DNA from 4 places in the Mesorhizobium oxytropidicola genome. Region 3 is predicted to be linked to each of the others. Evidence: riboswitches for the same ligand, from Rfam matches in the RefSeq annotation. Region 3 holds a riboswitch; each other region holds the start of a gene.
What was found. Region 3 has a riboswitch for thiamine pyrophosphate ahead of thiB (thiamine ABC transporter substrate binding subunit). Riboswitches for the same ligand answer to the same signal wherever they lie in the genome.
Positions count from the first base shown of each region.

Region 1: another riboswitch for thiamine pyrophosphate. It lies ahead of thiC (phosphomethylpyrimidine synthase ThiC); the one in region 3 lies ahead of thiB (thiamine ABC transporter substrate binding subunit).
Region 2: another riboswitch for thiamine pyrophosphate. It lies ahead of thiC (phosphomethylpyrimidine synthase ThiC); the one in region 3 lies ahead of thiB (thiamine ABC transporter substrate binding subunit).
Region 4: another riboswitch for thiamine pyrophosphate. It lies ahead of AC0V8S_RS16855 (YkoF family thiamine/hydroxymethylpyrimidine-binding protein); the one in region 3 lies ahead of thiB (thiamine ABC transporter substrate binding subunit).

Region 1 is NZ_CM149692.1:3,799,460-3,802,986, forward strand. It holds gene AC0V8S_RS18925 (hypothetical protein) at 1-998, shown strand, start outside; gene AC0V8S_RS18930 (FkbM family methyltransferase) at 995-1,753, shown strand; TPP riboswitch at 1,850-1,965, shown strand; gene thiC (phosphomethylpyrimidine synthase ThiC) at 2,070-3,527, shown strand, end outside.
Region 2 is NZ_CM149692.1:4,491,313-4,494,839, reverse strand. It holds gene AC0V8S_RS22375 (adenosylmethionine--8-amino-7-oxononanoate transaminase) at 1-504, shown strand, start outside; gene AC0V8S_RS22370 (beta-ketoacyl-ACP synthase III) at 501-1,484, shown strand; gene panD (aspartate 1-decarboxylase) at 1,541-1,993, shown strand; TPP riboswitch at 2,098-2,214, shown strand; gene thiC (phosphomethylpyrimidine synthase ThiC) at 2,319-3,527, shown strand, end outside.
Region 3 is NZ_CM149692.1:1,502,726-1,506,252, forward strand. It holds partial or broken gene AC0V8S_RS07515 (ABC-F family ATP-binding cassette domain-containing protein) at 1-461, opposite strand, end outside; gene AC0V8S_RS07520 (thiamine diphosphokinase) at 463-1,122, opposite strand; TPP riboswitch at 1,211-1,325, shown strand; partial or broken gene thiB (thiamine ABC transporter substrate binding subunit) at 1,369-2,366, shown strand; gene thiP (thiamine/thiamine pyrophosphate ABC transporter permease) at 2,545-3,527, shown strand, end outside.
Region 4 is NZ_CM149692.1:3,364,763-3,368,289, reverse strand. It holds gene AC0V8S_RS16865 (ABC transporter ATP-binding protein) at 1-204, opposite strand, end outside; gene AC0V8S_RS16860 (ABC transporter permease) at 201-1,022, opposite strand; gene AC0V8S_RS16855 (YkoF family thiamine/hydroxymethylpyrimidine-binding protein) at 1,058-1,666, opposite strand; TPP riboswitch at 1,657-1,769, opposite strand; gene msrA (peptide-methionine (S)-S-oxide reductase MsrA) at 2,055-2,573, opposite strand; gene AC0V8S_RS16845 (glycosyltransferase family 39 protein) at 2,749-3,527, opposite strand, start outside.

The DNA of each region.
Region 1 (3,527 bases), 2.3 Mb from region 3:
ATGATTACGCCTACAGCACCGTCAAATCAGGCGTGTCGGCGGGAGATTACAAAGCGCTGACCGACGATGGCGGCGGCTTCCGCAGCCACATGACGGAGAATGCCGCCGACTTCCATTCTCTGCTCGGCATGTACCGAATAAAATTCCTCTACGCCGAGATCCTGTCGACGCTGAGCGCGGTGATGTCGCCGGTCGAGGCGATGCGCCTGGTGCAGCTGTTTTCGGTGCTGTTGTTCGGCGCGATCGCGCTGCTCTGGTTGCGCTCTGAAAAGGCCTTGGCGCTGGCGCCGGTGGTCGGTGCGGTCCTGATCATGGCTGGTTTGGGCGATGCGGCGCGGGCCTCGACGCCGGACCTGCTGACGTCGGCGCTGCTGCTCGGCGGGCTCTACGCCTATGTCAGAGGCCGCGAGGTGGCGACGGCGATCTTGCTCTTCCTCGCTTTCATGGCGCGGCCGGACAATATTGTTTTCCTTGCCGTTTTCGCGGTGCTGCTGGTCGCTTTCCGGCAAAAGGCCTGGGGCGCGCTGGCCGGCTTTGCCGCGTCCTTCGTCGCCTATTTCGCCATTTCGCACTGGGCCCATCATCCCGGCTGGTGGCCGCATCTGTGGTTCTCCAGCATCGAGCAGCACTACAATATGGACGGCTTCGAGCCGGCGTTTTCGGTCACCGCCTATCTCAGGGCGTTTGCGGCCTCGCTGCTGCGTGCCGTCAATCTGAACAGCTGGGTCGGTGTTTCGGTGCTGGCACTGGCCGGCTGGTTCGCCGCCAGCCGCGCCGGCTTCCGCCTCGACCGCCGCGCCGGCATTTTGTTCGCGGCGCTGGTGCTGGGGGCACTGGCCAAGTTCACGGTCTTCCCGATCCACGACACGCGCATCTATTTTCCACACCTGATCCCGCCCTTCCTGCTGCTGGCGACGCCGTTCATGGCGCTGTGGGCAGCGGTGGCGCGCGGCCAGCATCGCGCCGCCTTGCACATCATTCCCGGAGACAAGCCATGAGTTCGCTATCCAATCTGGCGCGCATCGCCTTGTCGCTCGGCCTTCCCTCAGGCCTGCTCGATCGAGGGCCTTCGCTGCGCGGTACGAAATTCCTGGCCAAGGCGGCGCTGAAGGCACGCTTCGGTGGGGCAGGGCAGCCGTTCCAGATGGTCAATGTCGGCGCTTGCGACGGCGCGCTGTTCGACGACGTCACGCCATGGCTGCACAGGATATCCGGCGCCCGCGCCATGCTGGTCGAGCCGATCCCGTACAATCAGAAGCGGCTGCGCGCCAACTATCCCGACACGAACCGCTTCATCATCGAGCCGGTGGCCGTCACCAAGGCGAAAGGCACGATCACCGTCCACACCTTCGATGCCGCCGCGCTCGAGGCGGGCACGCTGCCGATCGAGTTCATCGGCTGCTCCTCGGTTACCGACACCAATCTGATGTCAGGCAAGAACGCCTGGGGCGAGGCCGACGCGAACTTCAACAAATTCGCGCCACACCTGAAAGACATCGAGGTGCCCTCGGAAACGCTGCAGACCTTGCTCGATCGCAACGGCATCAGCCACATCGATGCCTTCCTCGTCGATTGCGAAGGCGCCGACTGGATCGTCTTCGAACAACTCGACCTCAAACGCTATCGTCCGGGCATGATCAAGGTCGAGGTTGGTGCGTTGCCGGCCCCGGAGATCGGCCAGGTCGTGGTCAAACTGAAGACGGCGGGTTACCAGGTCGGCTTCCAGGCCGAGGATATCTGGGCCTTCGCCTGAGCTTCGCCGCCGACCTTCGTCCACAACAGCAATCAGTCCCGGTTGCCGCGCCGGCCAAATGCGCTTGACAAAATAGCGCCGGCCCATTCAACTTGGAGCATTCACCAGGGGAGTCCCGGCAAGGGGCTGAGATACTGCTGGCTTCGCGGCGCAGTGACCCGTTGAACCTGATCCAGTTCATACTGGCGTAGGGACGGTGCAAGCGCTTTGCGGGAGTTCACGCCCGAAGTCCTGTTTTTCAAGCAGGGCGACCGAAGCGTCTCATCCTTCCGGCACAGAACTGGGTCTCCAATGCAATGAGCAAAGGAGCCTCAAGATGAATGCCCTCACCCCAGCCGTCTCGACGGGACCGCTGCCTGCCTCACGGAAAATCCACAAGTCCGGCGTCCTCCATCCGCACATCAGGGTGCCGATGCGCGAAATCTCCGTCCATCCGACGGCAGGCGAACCGCCCGTCACCGTCTACGATCCGTCCGGCCCCTATACGGACCCGACTGTCGAAACCAGCATCGAAAATGGCCTCGCCCGGCTTCGCCACGAATGGATTACGGCACGCGGCGATGTCGAGGCCTATGACGGCCGCCATGTTCGGCCCGAAGACAATGGATTCGCCGTGGGCGAGCGCCTGACGCCGGAATTTCCGGTCCGCAACCGGCCGCTCAGGGCCAAGGCTGGCAAGGCAGTGACCCAGCTTGCCTACGCGCGCGCCGGCATCATCACGCCCGAAATGGAGTTCGTCGCCATCCGCGAGAACCTTGGACGCGAGATCATGCGCGGCAAGCTGCCGCGCGACGGTGAGAGCTTCGGCGCGGCTATTCCCGATTTCGTCACGCCGGAATTCGTGCGCGACGAGGTGGCGCGCGGGCGGGCGATCATTCCAGCCAACATCAATCATCCCGAGAGCGAACCGATGATCATCGGTCGCAGTTTCCTGGTGAAGATCAACGCCAATATCGGTAACTCGGCGGTCACCTCATCGATGGCCGAAGAGGTCGAAAAAATGGTCTGGGCGATCCGCTGGGGCGCCGATACGGTGATGGACCTGTCGACCGGCCGCAACATCCACAACATCCGCGACTGGATCGTTCGCAATGCGCCGGTGCCGATCGGCACGGTGCCACTCTATCAGGCGCTCGAGAAGGTCGGCGGCATTGCCGAGGACCTGACCTGGGAGGTGTACCGTGACACGCTGATCGAACAGGCCGAACAGGGGGTTGACTATTTCACCATCCACGCCGGCGTGCGGCTGCACTACATCCCGCTGACCGTTGACCGGGTCACGGGCATCGTGTCTCGCGGCGGTTCGATCATGGCCAAATGGTGCCTGCACCATCACCGGGAAAGCTTTCTCTATGAGCATTTCGCGGAGATATGTGACATCTGCCGCGCCTATGACGTGTCCTTCTCGCTAGGCGACGGCCTTCGTCCCGGCTCGATCGCCGATGCCAACGACGCGGCGCAATTCGCCGAGCTGGAAACGCTCGGCGAGTTGACGCAGATCGCCTGGGCAAAGGACTGCCAGGTGATGATCGAGGGCCCCGGCCACGTGCCGATGCACAAGATCAAGGAGAACATGGACAAGCAGCTCGCCGTCTGCGGCGAGGCGCCGTTCTATACGCTCGGACCGCTGACGACCGACATCGCGCCGGGCTACGACCACATCACCTCAGGCATCGGCGCGGCGATGATCGGCTGGTTCGGCACCGCCATGCTCTGCTACGTCACGCCGAAGGAGCATCTCGGCCTTCCCGATCGCAACGACGTCAAGATCGGC
Region 2 (3,527 bases), 3.0 Mb from region 3:
ATCCTGTGCACCTCGAAGGGCCTGACTGGTGGCGTGATCCCGCTGGCGGCCACGCTTGCCACCGACGCCATCTTCCAGGCTCACTATTCCGAGGACCGGAAGAAGACCTTCTTCCATTCGAGCTCCTACACCGCCAATCCAATTGCCTGTGCGGCCGCACTCGCCAATGTCGAGATCTGGCGCGACGAGCCCGTGGCCGAGCGGATCGCGGCGTTGAGTGCGATGCAGGCCGCCGGGCTTCGGCGCTTTCGTGACAATGCCAACTTCGCCGACAGCAGGACGACCGGCACGATCGCGGCCCTCGATCTGCGCACCGGCTCGGCCGGCTATCTGGCCGAGATCGGACCGAAACTGCGCGCTTTTTTCCTCGAGCGCGGCCTGCTCGTGCGCCCGCTTGGCAATGTCCTCTATCTTCTGCCACCCTATTGCATCACCGGCGAGGAACTGGACGGACTCCATGACGCCATCGAGGAGGCCGGCGAACGCTTCGGTTCGAGGCCATGAGCAGGTCGTCGTGCATTCTCGGGTTTGGCCATCATGCGCCTGGTCGCAAAGTGCCAAATGCCGAGATCGAGAGCAATCTCGGCCTCGAGCCGGGCTGGATCGAGCGGCGTACCGGGATACTGTCGCGCTTCTGGGCAACGGACGAAGACACGCTGTCTGGCCTTGCCGCTCATGCCGGCGACATGGCGCTGGCGAACGCCGGCATCGACCGCAGCGACATCGGTCTGCTGTTGCTTGCCACCTCGACGCCCGACCACCTTCTGCCGCCAAGCGCGCCGCTGGTCGCACACCGGCTCGGACTCGGCCGAGCCGGAGCGGTCGACCTGACCGGCGCCTGCGCCGGCTTCATCTATGCGCTGATGTTCGCGGATGGATTCACCCAGCTGCACGGCAAAGCGGCCCTCGTCATTGCCGCCAACATCCTCAGCCGCCGCATCAACCCGGCCGAGCGCGCCAGCGCCGTGCTGTTTGCCGATGCCGCCGGCGCCCTGGTGATTGGTCCGTGCGAGGATGCTGATCGGGGGATTCTCGGAGCCTCGGTGGATTCGGACGGCTCGCGCTACGGGCTGATTCAGATCCCGGCGGGCGGAAGCAACATCCCGTTCCATGGCGACCTCGACCTCGGGCAAACCCGCATGACGATGACCGACGGCCGCGAAGTGTTCGCCAAGGCCGTCGAGATGATGACCGCCTGCTCGCAGGATGCATTGGCCACAGCCCGGACGCGGCCGCAGGACATCGATCGGTTCGTGCCGCATCAGGCCAATGCCCGCATCTTCGATGCGGTCGGGAGGAACCTTGGCATAGCGGATCATGTAACCGTTAAGACGATCGCCGACTACGGCAATTCTTCCGCAGCAACGATCCCGCTCTCGCTCTCGCTGGTCCATCAGACGGAGCCATTTCGGTCGGGTGAGAAGATTCTTCTGGCGGCGGCGGGTGCGGGTCTTAGCGGTGGTGCTCTCGTCGTCGGCATTTAGCCGACCAAGCGAGCGCGCCAGGACGGATCATGAATGATCTATGGGGCAACAGAGCAATGCGAAAAATAGTCGCCGGCAAGCTGCACGGTATCCACGTCACCGAAGCAAACCTCAACTACCACGGTTCGATAACGCTGGACCCTGACCACTGCGAAGCAGCCGGGATACTGCCGATGGAATTCGTGGAGATATGGAACAAGAATTCCGGTGCGCGGATTTCAACGTATGTGATTCTGGGCGAGCGCGGCTCGCGGTGCTGCATCCTCAACGGTGCTGCCGCCCGCACCTGCCAGCCAGACGACCAGATCATTGTCTGCAACTCCATCTACCTGGACGAAGCGCAGATCACCTCGCTGAAACCGAGGATCGTCACTTTTGACCAGCACAACCACATACGTGACCGCCTGAGCTACTCGGTCGATCTCGACGCACATGGCCGGTACAGGTTTTCCATCCTCGACGAGGCGAATGCGGCTTTGGCCATTCCCGCCCTGGTTTCAGGAGCGTGATTTTGTCCCCGATGCATGCGGGGGTTTTATGCTGGGTTTCATTGGCGGCCGGTCGAAGGCGCCCGAATGCGCTTGACAAGATTGCGCTGGCCCGTCCAACTTAAGGCATTCACCAGGGGAGTCCCGGCAAGGGGCTGAGATACTGCTGGCTTTCGCGGCGCAGTGACCCGTTGAACCTGATCCAGTTCATACTGGCGTAGGGACGGTGCAAGCGCTTTGCGGGAGTTCACGCCCGTGGTCCTGTTTTGAACAGGTCGACAAAAGCGTCTTTTCATCCTTCCGGCACAGAACTGGGTCTCCAATGCATGAGCAAAGGAGCCTCAAGATGAATGCCCTCACCCCCGCCGTGTCGACGGGACCGCTGCCCGCCTCACGAAAAATCCACAAGCCCGGTGCCATCCACCCCCAGATCAGGGTGCCGATGCGCGAAATCTCCGTCCATCCGACAGCCGGCGAGCCGCCCGTCATCGTCTATGATCCGTCCGGCCCCTATACCGACCCGACCGTCGAAACCAGCATCGAAAAGGGCCTCGCCCAGCTTCGCCATGAATGGATTACGGCACGCGGCGATGTCGAAGCCTATGACGGCCGCCATGTCCGGCCGGAAGACAACGGATTCGCGGCGGGCGAGCGCCTGACACCGGAATTTCCCGTCCGCAACCGGCCGCTCAGGGCCAGATCAGGCAAGGCGGTGACACAGCTCGCCTATGCGCGCGCCGGCATCGTCACGCCCGAAATGGAGTTCGTCGCCATCCGCGAGAACCTCGGCCGCGAGGTCCTGCGCGGCAAGCTGCAACGCGACGGCGAAGCCTTCGGCGCATTGATACCGGATTTTGTCACGCCGGAATTCGTGCGCGACGAAGTGGCCCGCGGGCGGGCGATCATTCCAGCCAACATCAATCATCCCGAGAGCGAGCCGATGATCATCGGCCGCAATTTCCTGGTCAAGATCAACGCCAATATTGGTAACTCCGCCGTCACATCGTCGATGGCCGAGGAAGTGGAAAAGATGGTCTGGGCGATCCGCTGGGGCGCCGATACGGTGATGGATTTGTCGACCGGCCGCAACATCCACAACATCCGGGACTGGATCGTGCGCAATGCGCCGGTGCCGATCGGCACCGTGCCGCTCTACCAGGCGCTGGAAAAGGTCGGCGGCATCGCCGAGGACCTGACCTGGGAGGTCTACCGCGACACGCTGGTTGAGCAGGCCGAACAGGGCGTCGACTATTTCACCATCCACGCCGGCGTGCGGCTGCACTACATCCCGCTGACCGTTGACCGCGTCACGGGCATCGTCTCGCGCGGTGGCTCGATCATGGCCAAATGGTGCCTGCACCATCACCGGGAGAGCTTCCTTTACGAGCATTTTGCGGAGATCTGCGACATCTGCCGCGCCTATGACGTGTCTTTCTCGCTCGGCGACGGTCTTCGTCCCGGCTCAATCGCCGATGCCAATGACGCAGCGCAATTCGCCGAACTGGAGACGCTCGGCGAGCTGACGCAGATCGCCTGGGCGAAGGATTGCCAGGTG
Region 3 (3,527 bases):
ACCGACAGGTCAAGATGGTTAGTCGGCTCATCAAGCAGCAGAATGTCGGGCTCCGGCGCCATGACGCGCGCCAGTGCGGCACGCCTGGCCTCGCCGCCGGAGAGATCGCCCGGCCGCTCCTCGCCGGTGAGGCCGAGATGCTCCATCAGATAGCTGGCACGGTAGGGATCATCGGCGGGGCCAAGCCCCGCCTCGACATAGGCGCGCACGGTGGCAAAACCTTCCATGTCGGGCATTTGCGGCAGATAGCGGACCGTCGCCGAAGGCTGGCTGAACACCTCGCCGTCCTGCGGCTCGATCAGGCCAGCGGCGATCTTGAGCAGCGTCGACTTGCCGGATCCGTTGCGGCCGACCAGGGCGATCTTGTCGCCGGCCGAAGCCGTCAAGGCGGCGCCGTCGAGCAGCGGGGTGCCGCCGAAGGTCAGTTTTATCCCGTCGAGATTGAGAAGGGGCGGGGCCATGTCAGCTTTCGGGCAAGGGATAGGGATGAGCGAGCAGCAGCGCGCGGCCGTGGCCGAGGGCGATTTCGAGGCTGCCCCCGGTCTTGTCGAACTTGACCTCGTTGGAGATGGTCAGGGACGAGCCGAAAGCCACCTCGACCTGGCTCAGCGGCCATTTCGCGCCGGTGACGGTCAGGCCGGCAAGTTCGGAAAAGCCGAGGATCGAAAACAGGGTGCCGTCGGCATAATCGAAGCCGGCCGTTCCCAACAGCAGAGGGATACCTTCCTGGGCGCCGCTGGTCAGCAGGACGTCCGTTCCGGCCTCGGCCAGGCGCAGGGCGAGCGCCAGATGCAGGAAAGCGTGGTCGGCGCGCTTGCCGCCGAACGCGCCTGCCAGCACAAGGCGGGTCGCGCCGCGCTCGAGGGCTGCGGCGATCGCCAGTTCACCGTCGGTCTTGTCCTTCTCCGCCGGGAAGGTCTGGCGGGGCACGGCAGCGAGGTCGTCAGGCAGATTGGCCGGCACCGAATCGAAATCGCCCACCCACAGTTCGGGCACAAGGCCGAGCAGCCGGGCATGGCCGATGCCGGCATCCGCGGCGATGACGCGCGAGCCCTCGACCTGGCGGTCGAGCCGGGGCGTGCGGATGAGATCGCCGCCAAGCAGGATGGTGAATGTGCTCATATCTGGTGGCCTGTACCAGCCCGGCAGCGGAAACGGAAGGCCGGCAAACTGCCACTTGCGCGGTTCCTCGGCCGGGCCTATGTGTCGAAACGCTCTAACGGGGTGCCGGACGCGATCTTCGCGGACCGGCTGAGAGGCAATCTCGCCAACCCGCTGAACCTGATCCGGTTTGTACCGGCGGAGGGATTAGACGTTTCGGACAGTCCGACGCCTCAATTCCTTTCAATTCGAACGAAGGAGGCGCCGATGCGCACGCTTTTATACGCTCTTGTCTCAGCCACGGTTGTGGCGCTGTCCGGGCCGGCCTTGGCCAAGGACAAGCTCACCGTCTACACTTATGAGAGCTTCACCGCCGACTGGGGTCCAGGCCCGGTGGTGAAGAAGGAATTCGAGGCCGAATGCGGCTGCGATGTCGAGTTCGTCTCGGTCGCCGACGGTGTCGCCCTGCTCAACCGCGTCAAGCTCGAAGGGGCATCGACCAAGGCCGATATCGTGCTCGGCCTCGACACCAATCTCACCGCCGATGCCAAGGCTAGCGGGTTGTTTGCCCGCATGGCGCGGTCTCCGATATCAACGTGCCGGGCGGCTGGACGGACGATACGTTTGTGCCCTTCGACTACGGCTATTTCGCTGTTGTCTATGACACGCAGAAGCTGAAGACGCCGCCCAAGAGCCTGAAGGAGCTGGTCGAAGGCAGTGCCGACGACAAGATCGTCATCCAGGATCCGCGCACCTCGACGCCGGGCCTCGGCCTGCTGTTGTGGGTGAAGTCGGTCTATGGCGACAAGGCGCCGGAGGCCTGGGCCAAGCTCAAGACAAAGGTGCTGACCGTGACGCCGGGCTGGAGCGAGGCCTATGGTCTGTTCACCAAGGGCGAGGCGCCGATGGTGTTGTCCTACACGACCTCGCCGGCCTACCACATGGTCGCCGAGAATACCGAGCGCTATCAGGCGGCTTCGTTCGAAGAAGGTGAATATCTGCAGATCGAGGTCGCCGGCATCACCACGACCGGCGCCAAGAACCCGCTGGCGGCAAAATTCATCGCCTTCATGACCGGACCGAAATTCCAGGACGCCATCCCCGAGACCAACTGGATGTTCCCGGCAGGAAAGACCGACAAGCCGCTCAACCCGGCCTTCGACAAACTGGTCAAGCCGACCAAGACCTTGCTGTTCAGCCCCGAAGAGGTTGCCGCCAACCGCAAGGCCTGGGTGGATGAATGGCTGGCGGTGATGAGCAAATGAGCGCGCTTCTCACCCTCCCCCTTGTGGGGAGGGTCGATCCGCGAAGCGGAGCGGGGTGGGGGCTGCGACGCTGAGCACGGCCTCACCCCCACCCCGGCTCGCGGACACCGCTTCGCGGCATCCGCGTTCCGACCCTCCCCACAAGGGGGAGGGTGGAAGGCGCGCGTCCGACCCCCGCATCAGCGCCGGCATCATCGCGCTCGCCGCGATCACACTGCTGATCGGCGGCGCGTTTGCCGGGTTGCTTGTCGAAGGCGCTTATGACCTTTCGGGCGCCTGGGCAGCTTTCGATCCCTATCTCCTACGTGTCGTGCGCTTCACGCTCTGGCAGGCCGCCCTCTCGACCCTGCTTTCTGCCGGCCCGGCGCTGTTCGTGGCGCGTGCTTTGTCGCGGCATCCGCGCTTTTTCGGCCGCGCCTTCATCCTGCAGCTCTTCGCCGTGCCGCTGGCGCTGCCGGCGATCGTCGCGGCGCTTGGCATCCTCGCGCTTTACGGCCGCGCCGGCTATTTCGCCGGCCTGTTCAGCGCCGTCGGCGGCCAGGGCTGGCCAGGTATCTATGGCCTGTCCGGCATTCTCGTCGCCCACGTCTTCTTCAACCTGCCGTTGGCAACGCGGCTGTTCCTCGAGGCGCTGCAGACCATCCCTGCCGACCAGTGGCGGCTGGCGAGCCAGCTCGGCATGGGGGCGCGGCCGGCGTTCCGGCTGATCGAATGGCCGACGCTGCGCGCCGCTCTGCCCGGCGTCGCCGGGCTGGTCTTCATGCTCTGCATCACCTCCTTCACCATCGTTTTGACGCTTGGCGGCGGGCCGGCCGCGACGACGCTGGAGGTCGGCATCTATCAGGCGCTGCGCTTCGATTTCGATCCCGCGCGGGCGGTGACACTGACATTGCTGCAGATCGCCTTGACCTTCATCGTGGTGCTGGCGCTGACGCGGCTTGGCGTCAATGTCGTTGGCGACACCAATCTGCCGGTGGCGCAGCGCCGCTATCTCTCGGTCAACAGGACCGAAGCGTCGCTGAACGCCGCGCTCATCGTGCTGGCGCTGCTGTTCGTTGTCGGGCCGATGGCGGCCACGGTGATCGCCGGTTTAGGGGCCGATCTCGGCCGGCTCGCCGGCGAGGCGGCCGTGCGGCAGGCAACGCTGACCAGTGCGATGCT
Region 4 (3,527 bases), 1.9 Mb from region 3:
GTCGTCGAGCGGCGCACCGTCGAACAACATCTCGCCCTCGCCATGCTCGGCACCCGTCAGGAGCTGGAACAGCGTCGACTTGCCGGCGCCCGACGGCCCAAGGATCGAGACGAATTCGCCGGCGCCGACGCTGAGCGAAATATCGGCGAGCACGTCGAGCCCGCCAAACGCTTTGTGCACATGCCGCAATTCGAGCCGGCTCATCCCTGCGCCCCCTTCCCTGCCGGCTGCCGGCCGGCCCGTTCCCAGGGCATGGCGAGGCGCTGCAAGAGCACCGTCAGCCCGAACAGGATCAGCGTGAGCGCGGCACTGACGCCGACAGCGGCCAGAACCAGATCGGGGCGGAAATTGTTCTTGGCGTTGAGCATGTAGATGCCCAGCCCCTTCGCCGCGCCGGCATATTCGGCGAAGATCGCGCCGACCACGGCATAGGTGATGGAGATCCTCAAGCCGGCGAAGAAATAGGGCAGCGCCGAAGGCAGCCGTGCCAGCACGAAGACGCGCCAGCGCCCTGCCCCCATGGCCCGCAACATCTGGCCGATCTCGACCTCGGTCGCCTCGTAGCCCTGTACCAGAGCCACCAGCATCGGGAAGAAGGTGACCAGCGCCACCAGCATGATCTTCGGCGCCAGCCCGAAGCCGAACCACAGCACCACCAGCGGCGCGATGGCCACCAGCGGCAAGGTCTGGCTGACGATGAAGACGGGAAACAGCGCGCGCCGCAGCGGCTGGAAGAAGTCGACCAACATCGACAGCGCGAAGGCGGCGCCGAGCGAGCAGGCAAAGCCGATCAGTGTGGCGCGGATGGTGGGAATGGCGTTGTCGATCAGCGCGTCGCGATTGAGCGTCGCCTGTTCGAAGACGCGTGACGGCGCCGGCAGAATCGTCGGCTTGATGCCGGAATAGGTGGCGTAGATCTCCCACGCCACAAGCAGCAACCCGACCGAGATGACGGCGGGTACAGCCTTGGCAAGGGAACCCACGAGCGGGCGCGACGCGACTGATGATGACACCACGGGCATAACCTTTGACGGGGTCGCGCCGAAGCGCGGCCGGCTTAGACAGCCGACGGGCTGTTGGCCGAAACCGTGACGTCGAGGGTTACGTGCCCGGCGCCTGGCCCGAAGCGGCAGAAAGCTTCGTTCAGTGCCGAAAAGATCGCGCCCGTATCACCGCGCAGTTTGGTGCAGAAATTCTTGGAGCGATCGTAGACGCCGGACTGTTTCAGGAAATCGATGCAGCCATAAATCTCGTCCATGTGGTCGCCGGCGCCCATCACATAGAGCGAGAATTGCGCCGCCGCCGGCTGGCCGGTGGCAGCAGCTTTGCGCACGGCGGTGATGGCGGCTTCCTTGCGTGGGCCGAGCGGCCCGACAGGTCCGCCAAACGCGTCGGAGCGGCAGATCGGATCGTCCGGCTCGCCCGGGCAGCCGCGCGAAATGGCCGCCGACAGCACGCAATGCTTGCCGCTCCGCGCCGCCGCCACGAACAGGTCGCGCAGCGCCGGGAACAACACTTCGGGCGGCCCGACCAGCAAGGTCGAGATGTCGTCGGTCTCGATCCTGAGCCTGTCCCGGTAGGGATCGAGCGCGCCGAGCGCGCCCAGGATGACGCCGACGAAATCGTCGGCCATGGGATATAGGGAAATCTGTGCGCCTGAAAACATAGCCCGCCTCGCTCCGCTGGTATTACCCAGATCAGCTTCTAGGGTCTATGGGCTTGCCGCCCCCGTCTCAGCCCGACCGTACGGAGCACCCCTGTGGATGGGCGCGTTAAAGCACCATTCGAACCGAAGGGGAAGCCGTTTTTTCAGCGCACCGCGCCAAAAGCATTGCACCAGATCTGGGTGGCGGCGGGTCGATCACTGGAGACCCGAGCAAGCCGGCTTCGCCCAACACCGTCGATCCGGCAGCAAGCACCACCTCCACCACACCGGGCGACATGAACTCCGATGCAAGCAAGTCATCGCCATAAACGAAGAAAAGCCGCGGGGCATCCGCCCCGCGGCTTTCTTTGTTTCGACATCGCTTCCCAACGATGCGTTTCGCCAAACGTCAGGACGCGGCCTTCTCACGCACCGGCAGCTTCCAGCCCGGCCTGACGAAATGGCAGGTGTAGCCGTTGGGATATTTCTCCAGATAATCCTGATGCTCGGGCTCGGCCTCCCAGAAGGCGCCGGCCGGCGCGACTTCGGTGACGACCTTGCCAGGCCACAGGCCGGAGGCATCGACATCGGCGATGGTGTCTTCGGCCACGTGCTTTTGCTCGTCGCTGGTATAGTAGATCGCCGAACGGTAGCTCATCCCGACATCGTTGCCCTGGCGGTTGCGCGTCGTCGGATCGTGGATCTGGAAAAAGCGCTCCAGCAGCGTGCGATAGCTGATCACGGCCGGATCGAAATTGATCTCGATGGCTTCGGCATGAGTGCCGTGATTGCGGTAGGTGGCGTTTGGCACATCGCCGCCGCTATAGCCGACACGGGTGGAGATGACGCCGGGATAGCGCCGTATCAGATCCTGCATGCCCCAGAAACAACCACCGGCAAGCACTGCGCGTTCGATCGAAGTCGCCATGTCACGTCTCCTCAAAAGGCAATTCCATTCGCGTAGCGGTTTCCCGTCCGGAATTGCGCAGACAAAATTGGATTTCCCAATAAATGGGCATTGTCGCCTGCTTCGTCCAGTCGCATGGAGACGAACGCAGCCATGCGCGAACGATATTACGACGCGGCTAAGGGATCGAACCGCTTCAATTACGCGGATGCCGGGTCCGGCTGTCGGCGTCAAGCGGCAGATACCGCGTGCCAGGCGGAATGGCGGCAAAGCTGATTGCCACAGGCGGCGCCGTGCGCGACCAGTTGAAAAGAACGGTCTTGACCGGCAGGTTGCCCAGCCATGTCCGCAACTGCGGCGGCATGCCATGCCCAGGCCAAACCATCAGCATGCCGTGGTCGCGCAAGCGCTGCCTGGTGATCCAGGGCGCGAACCGGGTATCGAGGTCGGTGAAGATCGACGGCTTGTCATAGGCATTGAGGCCCGCGAGCATGGCCAATTGGGTATCGCCGCCGACAATGTCGAGCCGGCCGGGCGCGGCCGCATGCCAAACCGCCTCGGCCTCGTCCGAGATCGGCTGCGCCGGCCAGCAGACGGCGTCGAGGCGCCCCCGCACATTGCAGCCCGTCCAGCGGAGGGTCGCATAGGCGCCCGACATGGTGACGATGCAGAGGAAGGCACAGATCGCCAGCCTTCGCATCTCGATGGCGCCGAGCCGGTGGCCGAGAAAGGCGAGCACCGTAACACCGACAAGATTGTACATCGGCGCCCCCCAGGACTCGCCGGTGCCGGTGAACAACGAGGCCACCATGATCAGGGTCGCCGGCCCAAGCCCCATCCACACGAGATAGACCAGAATGCCGCGTTCGACGGGAGCTTCCGGAGCGGGCGAGCGCCGCAGCAGCCCCGATATCGCCAGCACCAGGAGGAAGCCTGAGAGCCCGGCCAGTTGGACGCCGATATAGTAGAGGCGCG